2 regions of the Streptomyces sp. NPDC094147 genome follow, and region 2 is predicted to be linked to the other one. Evidence: predicted binding sites of a transcription regulator. Region 2 holds the regulator's gene; the other holds the start of a gene.

Region 1 (9,914 bases), on a different contig from region 2:
CGACTTCGGGTCGAGGTTGCCCTCGAACTCGCGGAAGATCTGCGCGTACGACTTGCCGACGATGTTGGCGAGCACGTTCAGCCGGCCGCGGTGGGCCATGCCGATGACGACCTCGTCGAGCCGCGCCTCGGCGGCGGAGTCGATCACCGCGTCGAGCAGCGGGATCACGGACTCCCCGCCCTCCAGCGAGAACCGCTTCTGGCCGACGTACTTCGTCTGCAGGAAGGTCTCGAACGCCTCGGCCGCGTTCAGGCGGCGCAGGATGCGCAGCTGCTCCTCGCGCTCCGGCTTGGAGTGCGAGCGCTCGACGCGGTCCTGGATCCACTTGCGCTGCTTGGGGTCCTGGATGTGCATGAACTCGATGCCGGTGGTGCGGCAGTACGAGTCGCGCAGCACGCCGAGCACGTCGCGCAGCTTCATCAGGGACTTGCCGGCGAACCCGCCGACCGCGAACTCCCGCTCCAGGTCCCACAGGGTGAGGCCGTGCTCGGTGATGTCCAGGTCGGGGTGCTTGCGCTGGCGGTACTCCAGCGGGTCGGTGTCGGCCATGACGTGGCCGCGGACCCGGTAGGAGTGGATCAGCTCGAAGACGCGGGCGGCCTTGGTGACGTCGTCGTCGTGCGAGGCGTCGATGTCCTTGAGCCAGCGGACCGGCTCGTAGGGGATGCGCAGCGCCTCGAAGATGTCGTCGTAGAAGCCGCCGTCGCCGAGGAGGTAGTTCGCGACGACCCGCAGGAACTCGCCGGAGGCGGCACCCTGGATGACCCGGTGGTCGTACGTCGAGGTGAGGGTCATCACCTTCGAGATGCCCAGCTTGTTCAGGGTGTCCTGGGAGGTGCCCTGGAACTCGGCCGGGTAGTCCATCGAGCCGACGCCCATGATGACCGACTGACCGGGCATCAGGCGGGGGACCGAGTGGACGGTGCCGAGGCCGCCCGGGTTGGTGAGGGAGACCGTCACGCCCGTGAAGTCGTCCATCGTCAGCTTGTTGTTGCGGGCGCGGCGGACGATGTCCTCGTACGCCTGCCAGAACTCGAAGAAGTTGAGCGTCTCGGCCTTCTTGATGCCGGCGACGACGAGCTGGCGGTCGCCGTTCGGCTTCACCAGGTCGATGGCCAGGCCGAAGTTCACGTGCTCCGGCTTGACCAGGGTCGGCTTGCCGTCCTTCTCCACGAAGGAGTGGTTCATCGACGGCATGGCCTTGATGGCCTGCACCATGGCGTAGCCGATGAGGTGGGTGAAGGAGACCTTCCCGCCCCGGGCGCGCTTGAGGTGGTTGTTGATGACGATGCGGTTGTCGAACAGAAGCTTCACCGGGACGGCGCGGACGGACGTGGCCGTCGGCATCTCCAGCGAGGCGTTCATGTTCTTGGCGACCGCGGCGGCGGGGCCGCGCAGCGTCACGTACTCGGGACCGGCCGGGGCCTCGGTCGCCTCGGTCGCCTCGGCCGCCTTGGCGGCGGGCTTGGCGGCGGGCTTGGCGGGCGCGGCAGCGGCCGCGGGCTTCGCCGGAGCCGGAGCGGCCGCCGGGGTGGCCGGCGCCGCGGGTGCCGGGGCGGCCTGGACCGGAGCGGCGGGTACGGCCGGGGCAGGGGCCGCAGGCGCGGCTGCCGCAGCCCCCGCGGCTGCGGCGGGTGCACCAGGGGTGCGCGCGGCGTCGGCCGCCCCAGTGGAGCCGGTGCTTGCACCGGAGGGCTTGTCCGCCGTGCCGGTGCTACCCGGCTTGTAGTCGGCGAAGAAGTCCCACCAGGCACGGTCGACCGAATTGGGGTCCTGGAGGTACTGCTGATAGATCTCGTCGACAAGCCACTCATTGGCACCGAAGCCGGCCGCAGGGTTCTTGCCCTGCCCGTCTTGGTCGGTCGAGACGCTCGAATTACTGGGGGACTGAGACGACACGGCGGTAACCGCCCTCTTCCGCTTCACAAGGTGATGGACAGCGGAAATAAAGGCTACGCCTCCCTGGCCTGGACGTGCAGGCCGGGCATGCCACAGTCGCGTAAGTCACACCGAAGGGCGGGTTTCGCGGCTTGAAATGGCGGGAAACAAGCGTGGTTCCGCTTCTCCGCGAGCCGCTTCGGGTATGCGACAGCGTGGCTGCGACCCCCTGGCCCGCACCCCTGATCGACCGCTTCCGCTGAACACCACGCAGAACGGCTGCTTCCGGTTCGAACTTTACGTCAACTTTGCTGCCGGGGGATGCCCGGGAGGGTGACCTGGATCCGGCAGCCCCGGGCGGATTCGGCCACGCCGATCCGGCCACCGTGGAGATCCACCGCCCAGCGCGCGATCGCGAGGCCCAGACCGGTGCCGCCGTCGCTGCCCGGACCGTGCGGCGAGGGCGCGGTGCCCCGGTTGAAGCGCTCGAAGACGCGGTGCCACTCCGACTGCGGAATGCCGGGCCCCTCGTCGAGGACCTCCAGGTCGAGCGACTCGGGATGCGGGCCGCGGCGGGCCCGTACGGTCACGCGGCCGTGCGGCGGGGAGTGCTTGACGGCGTTGTCGATGAGGTTGGCGACCACCTGGTGCAGCCGCTCGGCGTCCGCGTGCGCGGTCAGCTCGGGCGGCGACACGTCCAGGTGGAGATGGACGTCGGCGCGCTGGTGGTTGCCCGAGCCGGAGGACAGGCGGCGCTGGGCGGCCGCCAGATTGGCCTCCTTGAGGACACCCGACAGATACGGCCACACCTCGAAGCGGTGGGCGCGCAGCGTCACGACGCCGTTGTCGAGGCGGGAGAGGTCCAGCAGGGTCTCGACGAGGCGGCCGAGGCGTTCGGTCTGCTTGAGCGCCGTGCGCATCGTCTCGGGGTCGGCGGCCGACACCCCGTCCACGACGTTCTCCAGGACCGCGCGCAGCGCCGCGATGGGCGTGCGCAGCTCGTGCGAGACATTCGCCACGAGCTCCTTGCGGTGCCGGTCCACGGCCTCCAGGTCGTCCGCCATGCGGTTGATGGTGCCCGCGAGGTCGCCGAGTTCGTCGCGGCGGTCGGCGCCGCGCACCCGGCGCGTGTAGTCGCCGTGCGAGATGGCGCGGGCGACGGTGTTCATCTCGTCCAGCGGGGCGGTGAGCCCGTGGGCGACGAACTGGGTGATCAACAGGGTCGCTATCACCGAGAACACCGTGATGAAACGGAGCTCGGTGCGGGTCTGCAGCGCCACCATGAGCAGCCCGGTGGTGATGAAGACGGAGACCACGACCAGCGAGCCCAGCTTGGTCTTGATCGAAATGGAGACCGACCGCAGTCCGGCCCTGATCCGGCCGCCGAGCCCGCGCCGCATCCGGGCGAAGGCGTCGCGTCTGGCCGGCTCGTCCCAGCCGGGCCGCTCGCCGCTGCCCCGCAGCTGCCGGGCCCGGTCTCCGGCCCGGCTCATGGCGCCGGGGTCTCCAGGGCGTACCCGACGCCGTGGACGGTACGGATGCGCTCGGCCCCGATCTTCCGGCGCAGCGCCTTGATGTGGCTGTCCACGGTGCGGGTGCCGGACGCGTCGGCCCAGTCCCACACCTCGGCCAGCAGCTGCTCGCGGGAGAGCACGGCGCGCGGGGTGTTCGCCAGACAGCTCAGCAGGTCGAACTCGGTCGGCGTCAGGTGGACGTCCTCGCCGCGCACCCGCACCCGGCGCTGGGCGTGGTCGATCTCCAGCTCGCCGAGGCGCAGTATGCCGGTGCGCGGGGTGGCGGCGGCCAGCGCCGCCCGCTCCACCCGGCGCAGCAGGACGTGCACCCGGGCCGCGAGCTCGCGCATCGAGAACGGCTTGGTCATGTAGTCGTCGGCGCCGACGCCGAGCCCGACGAGCATGTCCGTCTCGTCGTCGCGAGCCGTCAGCATGAGGACCGGCACCGGCCGGCGGGCCTGGACCCGGCGGCAGACCTCCAGGCCGTCGAAGCCCGGCAGCATGATGTCGAGGACCATCAGGTCCGGCTGCCAGGCCTCGGCCGTGTCGACGGCGGCGGGGCCGTCGACGGCCGTCTGCACCTGGAAGCCCTCGGCCCGCAGACGGGCCGCGATGGCGTCGACGATCGTCGTGTCGTCCTCGACGACCAGCACCCTGCGCTGGGCGCCGGGGGTCGCCGCGACGCCGTTGTGCCCGGTGTGTGTCTGCTCCATCGGTTGCCCCGCCCTGCTGTGCTCGCCCGGGGATCCGTGGGGTGATCCCCTGTGTCGGTCAGAGACTAGAGGCACCTTCCGTCTCTCGGCTACGCAGGGCGAACGCCGAGATGGACCACGTCAGGGACGCCCCGGGCAACTCGCACCTCTTCGGTATGTACCCCGGTGAACCCGGCATTCCGGAGAGCCTGTTCAAAGGCCGCGGACGGCTGTGCGGACCAGAGGGCGAGCACCCCGCCGGGGTTCAACCGCCGTGCGCAGTGGGCGAGTCCGGCCGGCGAGTAGAGCCCGCCGTTGCCCTCCGTGACGGTCCAGTCGGGCCCGTTGTCGATGTCGAGGCAGAGCGCGTCGTAGGTGTCCTGTGCCGTACGTACGTAATCGACCAGATCGGCATGGATGATCCGGGTACGGGAATCGGACAGAGCCGGGCCCGAAATGGCGCCGAGCGGGCCCGAGCGGTGCCAGTCGATGATCGCCTGTTCCCTCTCCAGGACGGCGACTTGGCCCCAGCGCGCGTCCCGCACGGCGTGGGCGAGCGAGAAGCCGACGCCGAGTCCGCCGATCAGCAGGGAGGGTTTCGCGCCGCCCGCCGGAAGTGTGTCGTACGCCGCATCGATGAGGAGGCGTTCCGAGCGGCCGTCCGAAGTGTCCATGAGGAAGCACCCGTTGGCGATGATCTCGAAATGCGCTCCGCGCTGCCGCAGCACGACTTCCCCGTGGGGTCCCTGGCGCCGGTCGAGGGTGGCGATGTCGTCCATGGCTGCGAGGATGCCCGCCCGTCGGTGCCGGCGCACCCGGATTCCCGGTCACCGCCCCGGATCGCCCCCGCGGACCACACCGGTGGCCCACCCCGGGCCGGGAGAGACCGGCCGTGGACGCACAGGAAGCGTTAAAGGTTGTCCGGTGTGGCGCACGCCATAGACGGGCCCGGATCCGTTCGCGGAGGGTAAGCGTTGTAGGGACGTAAGCGAGTACGGAACACGGCCGGGGACGCGGACGTGGCTCGACGATTCGGGGCGGCGCACGCCGTGCCCCGGGGAAGGGGCCCCACCCCGGTGCACCCGCTCGAATCCGCCGAGCCCGCCGCCACGGCCGGCCTCCTTGAGGTGGTCCCGCCGCAGCGGCCCAGGATCGAGCCCGCCGACGTGCCGGTCTCCGGCGTACGGACCGGGCTCGCCCGGGTCCGCGAGCTCCTGCCCTCGCCGGCGTCGACGCCGTTCACGTTCGGCTACGCCCTGCTGCTCCTGGCGACCTCGCTGTACACCGAGTACGGCGACCCGCACACCGTGGACGCCCTGCTCCAGGAGTCGAGCACCGATGTGGCCCATCTGCTGACGGCGCCGGTCCCCGCCCTGTTCGCGAGCGCGCTGTGGATCGCCGGGGGCATCGGGTCGCCGTACGCGCTGGTCTTCGTCTTCGTGCTCGCCGCGCTGGAGCGCCGCATAGGCGGCTGGCGCACGGCGGGCGTCTTCCTGCTCGGCCATGTGGTGGCGACCCTGGCCACCGAGGTCCCGGTCGCGCTGTCGGTGCTGGCCGGGTACCTCCCGGAGAGTTCGCTGCACCGGCTGGACTACGGCATCAGCTTCGGCCTGATGGCGACCGTGGGCGCACTCGCCGGCCTGCTCGCACCGGCCCTGCGCTGGTGCGCGCTGGGCGCGGTGAGCGTGCTGCTGGCGCTGGACCTGCTGGCGATGGTGGAGCCCCTCGCGGCGTGGGGCCACCCGGTTGCCCTCCTCGCGGGCGTGGCGTGCTGGCCGGCGGTGCGCACGGCCGGTGCTCGCCCCGGAAACTGAGGGGCCGAGCCCGGTCGGGCCCGTGTCGGTGTCAGGCCGGTGTCGGCTGGAAGTACAGGCTCGCCATCGGTGAGTGGGTCTGCCAGCCCAGGGACGCGTAGAGGGAGCGGCCCTCCGGGGTGCCGACCAGGATGCCGGTGGTGGCGCCCGCCTCGTACGCCGCGTTCTGGAGCGTCCGCATGACCAGGCTGCCCAGGCCCCGGCGCTGGTGCTCGGGGGCCGTCTCGATCTGGTCGGCGACGGCCGTCGGGCCCGCCTGGGCGATCTGGCCGCGCGCCGCGAAGTGGCCCTCGTCCGTGCGGACGAGGACGCGCGTGACGCCGGCGCGGGTCCAGGTCGTGAGGGTGTATCCGGCCGGAACGGCGGGCCGCTCGGCGGCGAGCGGGACCGTCATCAGATGGCCGGGCTTGTCGAAGTGCCAGCCCTCGCCCAGCCAGGGCCGCACCGTGTCGTCGGTGGCGAACAGCTTCAGCCAGGTCCCGGGCGCGCTGGTCGCGGCCACGAGCGCGCGCACATCGGCCTCGGCGGGCGCGGGAAGCACATGGCGCGACACGTGGTTGAGGTGTCCGGCGTCGATCGTCCAGCCCCATGGCCGGTCGATGGGGTCCGAGGTCCCGCGCGACACGATCCAGCCGTCGATCCAGGCCCGCACGAGCGTGCCGACCGCGGCTTCACCCGTCACTGTCGCTGTCACTGCCAACCCCCTGTATGTAATGGCTGAAGTTCGACGGCAAGTCTTACATAGAGCAGCTCGCGGGTGTGATCGCTCAGAGCGAACAGCCCCTGGGGAACATTCCTCGACTCACATGCATTGAGTCGGCATAGCTCAACTTGACTGCCGAAGGGGAGATCATGGCTACCGAGTCCACGGCGTACACACCGATCAGCCTGCCCGTGCTGCCGCTCGACGACGAGGTCGTGCTGCCCGGCATGGTGGTGCCGCTCGACCTGTCCGACGCCGATGTCCGGGCCGCCGTCGAGGCCGCCCAGGCCGGTGCGCACGGCGGTCCGGGCAAGCCGCAGGTGCTGCTGGTGCCGCGGATCGACGGCACGTACGCCGCGACCGGTGTGCTCGGGACCGTCGAGCAGGTCGGACGGCTTTCCGACGGCGACCCGGGCGCCCTCATCCGGGGCCGCCACCGGGTGCGGATCGGAGCCGGGACCACCGGACCCGGCGCCGCGCTCTGGGTGGAGGGCACCCGGGTCGAGGAGACCCTCGCCGACCCCCTGCCCGGACACGTCACCGAACTCGTCAAGGAATACAAGGCGCTCGCCACCAACTGGCTGAAGAAGCGCGGTGCTTGGCAGGTCGTCGACCGGGTGCAGCAGATCGAGGGCGTGTCCGCGCTCGCCGACAACTCCGGCTACTCGCCGTTCCTGACCACCGCCCAGAAGGTCGAGCTCCTGGAGACCGCCGACCCGGTCGCCCGCCTCAAGCTCGCCACCGAGCACCTGCGCGACCACCTCGCCGAGCAGGACGTCGCCGAGTCCATCGCCAAGGACGTACAGGAAGGCGTGGACAAGCAGCAGCGCGAGTTCCTGCTGCGCCGCCAGCTCGACGCCGTACGCAAGGAGCTGCGCGAGCTCAACGGCGAGGGCGGCGAGGAGGACGAGAGCGACGACTACCGCGCCCGCGTCGAGGCCGCCGACCTCCCCGAGAAGGTCCGCGAGGCCGCGCTCAAGGAGGTCGACAAGCTGGAGCGCTCCAGCGACCAGTCGCCCGAGGGCTCCTGGATCAGGACCTGGCTGGACACCGTCCTCGAACTGCCGTGGAACGAGACCACCGAGGACGTGTACGACATTCGGGGCGCCAGGGCGATCCTGGACGCCGAGCACGCGGGCCTGCAGGACGTGAAGGAGCGGATCACCGAATACCTGGCGGTGCGCAAGCGGCGTGCCGACCGGGGGCTCGGGGTCGTGGGCGGCCGCCGCGGCGGCGCCGTCCTCGCGCTCGTCGGCCCGCCCGGCGTCGGCAAGACCTCGCTGGGCGAGTCCGTGGCGCACGCGATGGGACGCAAGTTCGTGCGCGTCGCGCTCGGCGGCGTACGGGACGAGGCCGAGATCCGCGGACACCGCCGTACGTACGTCGGCGCCCTGCCCGGCCGGATCGTGCGGGCCATCAAGGAGGCCGGGTCCATGAACCCGGTCGTGCTGCTCGACGAGATCGACAAGGTGGGCTCCGACTTCCGGGGCGACCCGGCGGCCGCGCTGCTCGAAGTCCTCGACCCGGCGCAGAACCACACCTTCCGCGACCACTACCTGGAGGTCGAACTCGACCTGAGCGACGTGGTCTTCCTCGCCACCGCCAACGTCCTCGAAGCCATCCCCGAGGCGCTGCTCGACCGCATGGAACTGGTCAGGCTCGACGGCTACACCGAGGACGAGAAGGTCGTCATCGCCCGGGACCACCTGCTGCCGCGCCAGCTGGAGCGGGCCGGTCTGGAGTCCGGCGAGGTCGTGCTCGAAGACGCCTCGCTGCGCAAGCTCGCGGGGGAGTACACGAGGGAGGCGGGCGTCCGGAACCTGGAGCGCTCGATCGCCCGGCTGCTCCGCAAGGTGGCCGCGCAGCACGAACTGGGCGGCCAGGAGCTGCCGTTCACCATCGCCCCCGACGATCTGCGCAAGCTGATCGGGCGCCCGCACCACGTGCCCGAGTCCGCCCAGGACCCGGCCGAGCGGCGCACCGCGGTACCGGGCGTGGCCACCGGCCTCGCCGTCACCGGGGCGGGCGGCGACGTCCTGTTCGTGGAGGCCTCCCTCGCCGACCCGGAGACGGGCGCGGCGGGCCTGACCCTGACCGGTCAGCTCGGCGACGTGATGAAGGAGTCCGCGCAGATCGCGCTGAGCTTCCTGCGCTCGCACGGGGCCGAACTGGAGCTCGCGGTGGGCGACTTGAAGGACCGGGGCGTGCACGTCCACTTCCCGGCGGGCGCGGTCCCCAAGGACGGACCGAGCGCGGGCATCACCCTGGTCACCGCGCTGTCCTCGCTGCTGTCCGGGCGGCTGGTCCGTACGGATGTGGCGATGACCGGCGAGGTGTCGCTGACCGGACGGGTGCTGCCGATCGGCGGCCTCAAGCAGAAGCTGCTCGCCGCGCACCGTGCCGGGATCACTACCGTGGTGATCCCCAAGCGGAACGAGGCGGACCTCGACGATGTGCCGGCGGAGGTCCTGGAGAAGCTGGAGGTGCACCCGGTGACGGATGTCCGTCAGGTCCTGGAGATCGCGCTCTCCCCGGCGGAGCTGCCGGTCGCGGCGGCTGCCTAGTACGGCGCGGTCGCCGGAGGGGGTTCCTCAGGCGTGCGTGGCCCGCTCGTACAGCGAGCGGGCCTTCGTGTCGAACAGGGCGGCCGTCGACTCGACATCCGTGTCGCCGCCGCTCAGGACGCCGATGATCCGCCCCATCCGGTCCGGGTCCCGGTAGTCGAGCAGCCAGGGGCTGCCGCTCGTGCCGACCCAGAAGCCGCCGCACGTCATGCGCATCATCGCGGCGGCGTCGGGGTCCCGGTGGGTGTCGGTGGTGCACATGACCGGCCGGTTGTCGGGGTTGTGGTCCTCCTCCGGATAACCGATCACGGTCACCCGCTCGTCGGGGGCCGCGCCCCACTCGGGCGTCGAGGAGCCGACCACGCTCTGCACGCTCCGGCCCTTGGCGTCCGGGTCGACCGTGAGGAAGGCGTAGTCCACCGCGTCCTCGTGGTTCTCGGACCACTTGTCGTCGATTTGCACGGCCCGCACCTTCCACTTCCCGTACGGGTACGTGCCCTTGGCGGCGCCGGAGAAGCCGGGCGCGAACTCCAGGCCGTCGAGCGGGCCGGCCGCGCAGTGTGCCGCGGTGGCGATGACGTTGCCCCGCGGGCTGTCCACGACGCTCGCGGTGCAGTAGTGGTCGTCGCCGTTGAGCAGTACGCCGACCGACGGCATCCTGGGCGCCGCGACCGCGGTGGTCTGCGTGCCGAGCGGCGAGGACTCGGGAGTGCTGCTCGGAGAGCTGTCCGACTGCGGCGACGAGGCCG
Region 2 (9,914 bases):
CGTGCTCGACCTGGACGAGCTGCGCGCCGCCGTCACCCCCCGCACCCGGCTGCTCCTGCTCAACACCCCGCACAACCCGACCGGCACGGTCCTGACCCGCGCCGAGCTGGCCGCGGTCGCCGAGCTCGCCTGCGAGCGCGATCTGCTGGTGATCACCGACGAGGTCTACGAGCACCTGGTCTTCGACGGCGCCGAGCACATCCCGCTCGCCTCCTTCCCCGGGATGCGCGAGCGCACGGTCACCATCGGCTCGGCGGGCAAGACGTTCTCCTTCACCGGCTGGAAGGTCGGCTGGGTGACGGCGGCCCCGGAGCTGCTGGCCGCGGTCCGCTCGGCCAAGCAGTTCCTCACGTACGTGTCGTCGGGGCCCTTCCAGTACGCGGTGGCCGAGGCGCTGCGGCTGCCGGACGCGTACTTCGCCGCGTTCCGCGCCGACCACCAGGCCAAGCGGGACCTGCTGAGCGCGGGACTCGCGGCGGCCGGCTTCGCGGTGCACCGGCCGGCCGGCACGTACTTCGTGACCAGCGACATCCGCCCGCTGGGCGAGAGCGACGGCTACGCGTTCTGCCGCGCCCTGCCCGAGCGCTGCGGCGTCGTGGCCATCCCCAACGCGGTCTTCTACGACCACCGCGAAGAAGGCGCCCCCTTCGTCCGGTTCGCCTTCTGCAAGCGGACGGCGGTGCTCGAAGAGGCGGTCACCCGGCTCAAGGCACTGGCCGCCTGACCGGTCCCCCGGTGCCGCGCGCTGTCACGGCGACACGCGTGGGCACCGCCGGGTGGGCCAAGTTCCACCCGGTCGGGGGCGCAGCGGTCGCGGGAAGCCGGATCCGCGTTGATGGTCGGTCTGACGACCACGCGCGCCCGGAGGTGCCCCCTGTCCGCCGAGATCACCGCCACCGTCCGGGCCAGCGGCAGCGCGAGCGCCCGGCACCGGACGGACGCGCTGCGCCGGGCGGCGCCCGCGCTCGGCCTGTTCGCCGCCGCCCGGCTGACCGGGCTCCTGGTCGTGGCGGCGGCGGCCTGGCACCGGGGTCTTTCGCCGCGCGTGCGGCTCGCCACCGCCTGGGACGCCGACTGGTACGCCCGGATCGCCGCGCACGGCTACGGCCGCACGCTGTCCTGGCCGGACGGCTCGGTCCAGAGCGACATGGCGTTCTTCCCGTTCTACCCGGGCCTGATCCGGGCCGTGACCTCCGTCCTCCCGGTCGCCGGGGGCACCGCGGGGCTGCTCGTGTCGTGGACGGCGGCGGCGGTCGCGGCCTGCGGGATCTACCGGATCGGCGAGCGCCTGTACGGCCGCCGGGTGGGCACGCTGCTCGTGCTGCTCTGGGGGCTGCTGCCGCACTCCGTCATCCTGACGATGGCGTACACCGAGCCGGTGATGACGGCGCTGGCCGCCTGGTCGCTGTGGGCGGTCCTGGAGCGCCGCTGGCTGTGGGCGGGCTCGCTCGCCCTGCTCGCCGGCCTGTCCCGGCCGAACGCCGTCGCGGTGGCGGCCGCGGTGCTCGCGGCGGCGGCGTACGAGATCCGGCACGGCGGGCGGCGCTCGTGGCGGCCGTGGGCGGCCGCGCTGCTCGCGCCGCTGGGCTGGTGCGGATACGTGCTGTGGGTCGGGGTGCGCAAGGGCGATCCGTTCGGCGGCTACTTCGCGGTGCAGTCCGGCTGGACCTCGCGCTTCGACTTCGGCGCGGGCTGGCCGCGCTTCCTGACCCGGATGGCGACGACCCCGTACGACCTGGGGTTCACGATGGCCGCGCTGCTGACCGCCGTCATGGTGCTGCTGTTCGTGCTGTTCGCCCTGGACCGGCCGCCGCTGGCGCTGCTCGTCTACACCGCGGTCCTGGTGCTGATCGCGGTCGGCGGCTCCGGCTTCTTCGAATCGAAGCCGCGCTTCCTGCTCCCGGCGTTCCCGCTGCTGGTGCCGCTCGCCCTCGCACTGACGAGAGCCCGGCCCCGGGCGGCGGTCGCGGTGACCGTCGCCCTGGCCGGGCTCTCGTTCTGCTACGGGGGCTATCTGCTGGCGCTGGCCCCGATGGCGCTGTGAGTCACTCGGAGTCGGAATCGCCCGGCTCGTCGCCCTCGCCCGCGTCGACGTCCTTCTCCAGGCCGAGCTGCTCCAGAAGCCACTTGTCGAACTCGATCGAGGCACGGACCCAGCTCACCGTGGACGACACGAAGTGCTCCAGGGCGACACCGGTGCCGATCAGCATCTGCGCCTCGCCGATGAGGCGGACGGTGCCGTCGTCGTGGGTGTGCGTGTAGACCTTGGGCCACAGGGTGCGGCGGTTCCAGTCGTCGATCGACTCCAGGATCTGGACCTTGTCGTCGATGCTGTGCGGCCGGTCGTAGAACGTCCGCACCGAGAAGACCTGCTGGTCGTCCTCGCCGCGGAACATGAAGTACGTACGGAAATCCTCCCACGGCGCGGCGAGGTCGCCCTCGTCGTCCACGACGTACTTGAGCTCCATCTGGTCCAGGAGCTGCTTCACCAGGTCCTGGTCGGGGACGACGGGCCCGGACGGCGCGCCGCCGGACGGCGGGCCGGGCTGAGCCCCGAAATTCGGAATCGAGGACGGGTCGATGCTCATCGTGAATCTTCCTTCGTACGGTTCCGGTCATCCTCCCCCATGCCGGGGCGGGGCTGGCAACCCCCGCCCCCGGGTATCCGCCGAGGGCTGACCGAATCCGGCCCCGGTGGCGGAATCAGCTCGCGGCCCCCACGATCAACCCCTCCCCGAATCGGTCCACCCGAACCGTGTCGCCGTCCTTGATCTCGCCCGCCAGGATCTCCTTGGCGAGCCGGTCGCCGATGGCGGTCTGGATCAGGCGGCGCAGCGGGCGCGCTCCGTACGCCGGATCGTTGCCCTCGTCCGCGAGCCACTCCAGCGCGGCCGGGGTGACCTCCAGGGCGAGCCTGCGGTCGGCCAGGCGCTTGGCCAGGCGGCCGATCTGGAGCTCGGCGATGCGGGACAGCTCGTCCTTGGTCAGCGCCGAGAAGACCACCAGGTCGTCCAGGCGGTTGAGGAACTCGGGCTTGAAGGAGGCCCGCACCACTTCCAGGACCCGCTGCTTCTTCTCCGCCTCCGATGCCGTCGACTCGACGAGGTACTGGCTGCCCAGGTTGGAGGTCAGGATCAGGATCGTGTTGCGGAAGTCGACCGTGCGGCCCTGGCCGTCGGTGAGGCGGCCGTCGTCCAGGACCTGGAGCAGGATGTCGAAGACCTCGGGGTGGGCCTTCTCCACCTCGTCCAGGAGGACCACGGAGTACGGGCGGCGGCGCACGGCCTCGGTGAGCTGGCCGCCCTCCTCGTAGCCGATGTAACCGGGAGGCGCGCCGACGAGCCGCGCCACGGAGTGCTTCTCGCCGTACTCGCTCATGTCGATGCGGACCATGGCCCGCTCGTCGTCGAAGAGGAAGTCGGCGAGCGCCTTGGCGAGCTCGGTCTTGCCCACGCCCGTCGGGCCGAGGAAGAGGAAGGAGCCGGTGGGGCGGTCGGGGTCGGCGATGCCGGCCCGGGTGCGGCGCACCGCGTCGGAGACGGCCTGGACGGCCTCCATCTGGCCGATGAGGCGCCGGCCCAGCTCGGCCTCCATGCGCAGCAGCTTCTGCGTCTCGCCCTCCAGCAGGCGCCCGGCGGGAATGCCGGTCCAGGAGCCGACCACGTCCGCGATGTCGTCGGGGCCGACCTCCTCCTTGACCATCGTGTCCTTCGACTTCTCCTGCTCGGCCTCCGCCTCGGCGGCCTCCTCCAACTCCCGTTCCAGGCCCGGGATTTCGCCGTACAGGAGCTTGGAGGCGGTGTCGAAGTCGCCGTCGCGCTGGGCGCGTTCGGCCTGGCCGCGCAGGTCGTCGAGGCGCTCCTTCAGCTCGCCGACCCGGTTGAGGCCCTGCTTCTCCTTCTCCCAGCGGGCGGTGAGCCCGCGCAGCTCCTCCTCCTTGTCGGCGAGGTCCTTGCGGAGCTTGTCCAGGCGCTGGAGCGAACCGGCGTCGGTCTCGTTCTTGAGGGCCAGCTCCTCCATCCTCAACCGGTCGACGGCGCGCTGGAGTTCGTCGATCTCGACGGGCGAGGAGTCGATCTCCATGCGCAGCCGGGACGCGGCCTCGTCCACCAGGTCGATGGCCTTGTCGGGCAGGAAGCGGGAGGTGATGTACCGGTCGGAGAGGGTGGCGGCCGCCACCAGCGCGCCGTCCGCGATCTGCACCTTGTGGTGGGCCTCGTAGCGGCCCTTGAGTCCGCGCAGGATCGCGATGGTGTCCTCGACGCTCGGCTCGGCCACCAGGACCTGCTGGAAGCGGCGCTCCAGGGCGGCGTCCTTCTCGATGCGCTCGCGGTACTCGTCCAGGGTGGTCGCGCCGACCATGCGCAGCTCGCCGCGGGCCAGCATGGGCTTGAGCATGTTGCCCGCGTCCATCGCCGAGTCGCCGCCGGCGCCCGCGCCGACGACGGTGTGCAGCTCGTCGATGAACGTGATGATCTGGCCGTCGCTCTCCTTGATCTCGGACAGCACGGTCTTGAGGCGTTCCTCGAACTCGCCGCGGTACTTCGCACCCGCGACCATCGCGCCCAGGTCGAGCGAGACCAGCTTCTTGTTCTTCAGCGACTCCGGTACGTCGCCCTTCACGATGCGCTGGGCGAGCCCCTCGACCACGGCGGTCTTGCCGACGCCGGGCTCGCCGATCAGCACCGGGTTGTTCTTCGTACGCCGCGACAGGACCTGCACCACCCGGCGGATCTCCTGGTCCCGGCCGATGACCGGATCGAGCTTGCCCTCGCGGGCGGCCGCCGTGAAGTCCGTACCGAACTTCTCCAGCGCCTTGTACTGACCCTCCGGGTCGGGTGTGGTCACCCGGCGCCCTCCCCTGCTCTTCTCGAACGCGTCAAGGAGCTTCTTCGCGCTCGCCCCCTGCTGGGAGAGGATCTCACCGGCCTGCCCGCCCTTGGCCGCCAGGCCGATCAGCAGGTGCTCGGTGGAGAGGTACTCGTCGCCCAGCTCCTTGGCGCGCTGCGCCGCGTCGGCGATGACGGCGAGCAGTTCGCGGTTGGGCTGCGGCGGGGCGACCGTGGAGCCGGCCACGCTGGGCAGGCCGGCCAGGATCCGCTCGGCGCCGGAGCGCACGGCGGCCTGGTCGGCGTCCACGGCGGCCAGCAGGTCGATGATGTTCTCGTTGTCCTCGCCCGCCAGGAGCGCGAGCAGCAGATGCGCGGGGGTCAGATCCGGGTGGCCCCCGGCGACGGCCCGGCTGCTTGCCGCGTTGATCGCGTCCCGGCTCTTGTTGGTCAGCTCGGCATCCACGTGCGCTCGCTCCTCCTCGTCGTACGGCTGGACCACGGCTTCACGCCCATGACCCTTCCAACCTACACAAAGTTGAGCCTATTCCGCTCAAGGTGTGGGGAGGGGATGTGCGGAGGCTAGGTTTCTTGGCCATGGCCATCGACGTACGCACACCCGACGACGCCTATCTCAGCTTCTGGCGCGAACGCCACATCTGCACCTTGACGACCCAGCGGCCGGACGGATCGCCGCATGTGGTGCCGGTGGGGGCGACGTACGACCCGGAGGCGGGGCTCGCTCGGATCATCACCAACAAGAAGAGCCGGAAGGTCGCCAACATCCTGGCCGCCGTCGCGGCGGACCCGGCGGGCGCGCGGGTCGCGCTCTGCCAGCTGGCGGGCAGGCGCTGGGCGACCCTGGAGGGCCGCGCGGTCGTGCGCACGGAGGCCGAGCTGATCGCGGACGCGGTGGAGCGCTACACGGAGCGCTACCAGCGGACCCCGGCCCCGAACCCGGACCGGGTGCTCATCGAGATCAGCCTGGAACGGGCCATGGGCAACACCTGAGCCGCAGGTGGCCATGTGTGCCCGGACAGCACAACGGCGCCATCGTGTTCAGGTCCACGATGGCGCCGCTGTGTGGGGGAAGCACCTGCGCGATGTACAACGACGGGGGATCGCGTCAGGCACTGCGGGGGGTGGCGGTGGATGAATCGGGCTGGGCCTCCGACTCGAAAAGCTGGTGGTCGCGTTGGTCAAGATTCACGAAGACCATGCCGTACCGGACAACGCAGCGAATGGGCTGCGGCGCCCCGCGCGGCCGGCGCAGGCACCGGTAGGCACGGACGTCCTCGTCGTCCTCGCGTGCGATCAGGACCGGCTCACCGAGCAGGGTGACCATCAACGAATCGCCACGATGGGGAACTGCTGTGGCGAGGTCGATGAAGTGCCACCCAGAGCGGTAGGCCGTGGCCATTTCACGACGGAAGGTACGGTCATCGGGCGGGAAGCTCATGCGACAGCACCTGCAGGAGCGACCTCCCAGGTTATGTCCCCGGCGAGCGTCGCACTCTTGGGCGCGACGATCTCCCAGGTGATGTCCTGCCTGGACGCAACGTCCGACTTCGCGGGGTGGCTCTCCCAAGTAATGTCCCCAGGCGCCGAGAGAGCGCAGAACGCAGCCGCCACAACGGCTGTCGTGCTTAGTGCTCGAACCATCCTGCTCATGGCCGATCTCCACCTCTTTTGATCATTACCTCCCCCCGCGGATACGACGATGGCCCACTCCGAGCGCTTGCACCAGCGCAGCCAGGCATCATGTTCCTGTAATTCAAAAGGATGAGGGGGGTGCAACTAGGTTGAATCAGGGGCATATAGGACACGATCACGGCCCAGTTGACTTGTGCGAGACAGGAACGGCTCTGTACGCGCTTGCCCTGCGTACCGGGGGAATTACCCGCTCAGAGGCCGACTCGGCGCCGTGTCTTGTCGATCTCACCCTGCTGCGCCCCGACCCGGATGACGCGCAACTCCTGCGCCCGGTTCCGCCCACGGTGGTGCTCAACCTGCTGACGCAGCCGCTGGAGCGCGAGATCCAGGAGCGCAGAAAGCTCTCCGTCGCACTTGCCAACACCTTCGAGCCGTTCATGTCGATCGCCACGCCCGCCCTCTCGGGCACGCACGCGGTCACGGTCCTCGAAGGCCTGGAGCTCATCAACGCCACGCTGGACCGCGTCATCGACGAGTGCACCGAGGAACTGCTCGTCATCCAGCCCGGCAGCGGCCGCAGACCGGAGAGCTTCGAGGCGGGACTGCGCCGCATCGAACCGCTGGTCGCCCGTGGGGTGGAGATGCGCACCCTCTACCAGCACACCGCCCGCCACCACTCCGCCACCATCGGCTATGTGGAACGGATAGCTCCGTACGGTCTGGAGGTGCGGACCCTGGAGGAGATCATCGACCGGCTCATCATCATGGACCGCAAGATCGCCTTCATACCCGCGCGCAGCGACCGCCAGGTGGCCCTGGAACTGCGCCACGAGGGCCTCGTGCAGTACCTCGTCGGCGTCTTCGACCAGTTCTGGCAGTACGCCGTCCCCTGGGACGACGAGGTGCCCTACCACCTGGAGACGGCCGGCATCACCGGCGTCCAGCGCTCCATCGCCAAGCTCCTGGTGGAGGGCCACGTGGACGAGGCCATCGCCCGCCGCCTCGGCATGAACGTACGCACCTGCCGCGCGCACATCGCCAAACTGGCCGCCGCCCTCGGCAGCGGCAGCCGGGCCCAACTCGGCTTCCTGATCGCCCAGTCCGGGATCCTGGACCAGGACGCCTGAGAGGCTCCGCACCACGCACAAGGCCCGCCACCCCCAAAGAGGGGACAGCGGGCCCTGAGAGGACCTGCGGGGGCCTGGGGCGGCCCGGGGCTACTCCGCCGACCGCTTCGGGCGCCAGACGACCAGCGCGCTGGCCTGCTGCACGTCCTGGTACGGGACCAGGTCCCGGCGGTAGGAGGCGTGCACCTGGGCCTCGCGCTGCCGCATGGCGACGGCCGCGCCCTCGACCGCCGACGACAGCTCGGCGACCCTGGCCTGAAGCGCCGCGACCTGGTTCTCCAGCTCGATGATGCGCTTGATGCCGGCCAGGTTGATGCCCTCGTCCTGCGACAACTGCTGGACCGTACGCAGCAGTTCGATGTCGCGGGCCGAGTAGCGCCGGCCGCGCCCGGCCGTGCGGTCGGGCGAGACCAGGCCGAGGCGGTCGTACTGCCGCAGCGTCTGCGGATGCAGGCCGGAGAGCTGGGCCGCCACGGAGATGACGTACACCGGCGTCTCTTCGGTCAACTCGTACGCCCTGTTGCCGAATTGGGGCTGTCGACGCTGGCGGGGGTCCATCTCATGCTCCCTTCGCGGCCTGGAACAGTTCTGCCCTCGGGTCTTCGCCCGCGGTGGCCTCGCGGTAGGTCTCCAGGGCCTCGCGGGCCTTGTCGTCCATGTCCTTCGGCACGGCCACCTCGACCGTGACGAGCAGGTCGCCCCGGGTGCCGTCCTTGCGGACCGCGCCCTTGCCGCGCGCCCGCATCGTACGGCCGTTGGGGGTGCCCGCGGGCAGTTTCAGGGTGACCGGCGGGCCGCCGAGGGTGGGGACCTTGACCTCGCCGCCGAGTGCCGCCTCCACGTAGGTGATCGGCACCGTGATGGTGAGGTTGTCGTCCCTGCGGCCGAAGACCGGGTGGGCGTCGACGTGGACGACGACGTACAAGTCGCCTGCGGGGCCGCCCCGTTCGCCCGGTGCGCCCTTGCCGCGAAGGCGGATCCGCTGGCCGTTGCTGACGCCCGCCGGGATGCGGACCTGCATGGTGCGCGAGGAGCGGGCCCGCCCGCTGCCCTTGCAGATGTCGCACGGGTTCTCGGCGATCAGACCGCGGCCCTTGCAGTCCACGCACGGGTCGGTCAGCGAAAAACCGCCGCCCGAGCCGCGCGAGACCTGGCCGGTGCCGACACAGGTCGGGCACACCCGGGGCGTGCCGTTCTTGTCGCCGGTGCCCGAACAGGCCTTGCAGGGGGACTGGCTGGACAGCCGGATCGGGACGGTGGCCCCGTCGACCGCCTCGGTGAAGCTGAGCGTCACCTCGGACTCCAGGTCCTGCCCGCGGCGCGGCTGGGTGCGCGTGCCGGTGCCCGCGCCGCCCCGGTTGAACAGGCCGCCGAACACGTCGCCGAGCCCGCCGCCGAAGCCGCCGGCGCCCGCGCCGCCCGGCTGCTGCCCGCCGAACAGGTCGCCCAGGTCGAAGTTGAAGCTGCCGCCGGCCCCGGGACCCGCCCGGTAGCCGCCGTTGCCGAACAGGGCGCGCGCCTCGTCGTACTCCTTGCGCTTCTTGGGGTCGCCGAGGATGTCGTTGGCCTCGGAGATCTCCTTGAAGCGCTCCTCCGCCTTGGCGTCGCCCTTGTTGGCGTCGGGGTGGTTCTCGCGGGCGAGTTTGCGGTAAGCCTTCTTGATCTCGGCGTCGGTGGCGTCCTTGGGGACGCCGAGAACCTTGTAGTAGTCCTTCTCGACGAAGTCCTTCGTGTTCATCGACGTCCCTCCTTCCGGACGATCACTTCTGCCATGACCGCGGCGTCAGCCCTTCTCGGGGCCACCGCTCTCCTCGTCGTTCGACTTCTCGTCCTTGGCGGCCGCCCCCGGCTGGGGCTCGGCCACCGCGACCCGGGCGGGCCGGATCGTACGCTCGCCGATCCGGTACCCCGGCTGAAGGATCGCCACGCAGGTCGTCTCGGTGACGTCCGGCGCGTAGCTGTGCATCAGGGCCTCGTGGACCGTCGGGTCGAAGGGCTCGCCCTCCTTGCCGAACTGCTGCAGGCCCATCTTCGCGGCGACCGTCTCCAGGGACTCGGCCACCGACTTGAAGCCGCCCTGCAGTTCGCCGTGCTCCCGGGCCCGGCCGATGTCGTCGAGCACGGGCAGCAGCTCGGTCAGCAGACCCGCGACGGCGATCTCCTTGACCGTGACGCGGTCCCGCTCCACCCGGCGGCGGTAGTTCTGGTACTCGGCCTGCAGGCGCTGGAGGTCCGTGGTGCGCTCGGCGAGCGCCGTCTGGGCCTGGTCCAGCTGAGCCTGGAGGGCGATCTCCTTGGCTGCGTC

Evidence for each region. Region 2 encodes HspR, which represses chaperone genes until heat shock. Its sites were predicted from a motif close to TTGAGNNNNNNNNNCTCAA; they were not measured.
Region 1: lon (endopeptidase La) is a predicted target of HspR. The motif match lies at 6,710-6,728, and genes of this name have one in related genera.

What each region holds. Positions count from the first base shown of each region.
Region 1 is NZ_JBIWHT010000002.1:365,793-375,706, forward strand. Features, by position in the region: gene ACIQ8J_RS07120 (multifunctional oxoglutarate decarboxylase/oxoglutarate dehydrogenase thiamine pyrophosphate-binding subunit/dihydrolipoyllysine-residue succinyltransferase subunit) at 1-1,899, opposite strand, end outside; gene ACIQ8J_RS07125 (ATP-binding protein) at 2,181-3,278, opposite strand; gene ACIQ8J_RS07130 (response regulator transcription factor) at 3,368-4,105, opposite strand; gene ACIQ8J_RS07135 (spermidine synthase) at 4,195-4,863, opposite strand; gene ACIQ8J_RS07140 (rhomboid-like protein) at 5,161-5,898, shown strand; gene ACIQ8J_RS07145 (GNAT family N-acetyltransferase) at 5,930-6,592, opposite strand; gene lon (endopeptidase La) at 6,751-9,165, shown strand; gene ACIQ8J_RS07155 (trypsin-like serine peptidase) at 9,193-9,914, opposite strand, start outside.
Region 2 is NZ_JBIWHT010000030.1:53,163-63,076, forward strand. Features, by position in the region: gene ACIQ8J_RS30150 (pyridoxal phosphate-dependent aminotransferase) at 1-724, shown strand, start outside; gene ACIQ8J_RS30155 (glycosyltransferase family 39 protein) at 836-2,044, shown strand; gene ACIQ8J_RS30160 (YbjN domain-containing protein) at 2,046-2,588, opposite strand; gene clpB (ATP-dependent chaperone ClpB) at 2,704-5,295, opposite strand; gene ACIQ8J_RS30170 (pyridoxamine 5'-phosphate oxidase family protein) at 5,427-5,840, shown strand; gene ACIQ8J_RS30175 ((2Fe-2S)-binding protein) at 5,956-6,288, opposite strand; gene ACIQ8J_RS30180 (helix-turn-helix transcriptional regulator) at 6,674-7,609, shown strand; gene ACIQ8J_RS30185 (heat shock protein transcriptional repressor HspR) at 7,700-8,167, opposite strand; gene dnaJ (molecular chaperone DnaJ) at 8,169-9,347, opposite strand; gene grpE (nucleotide exchange factor GrpE) at 9,393-9,914, opposite strand, start outside.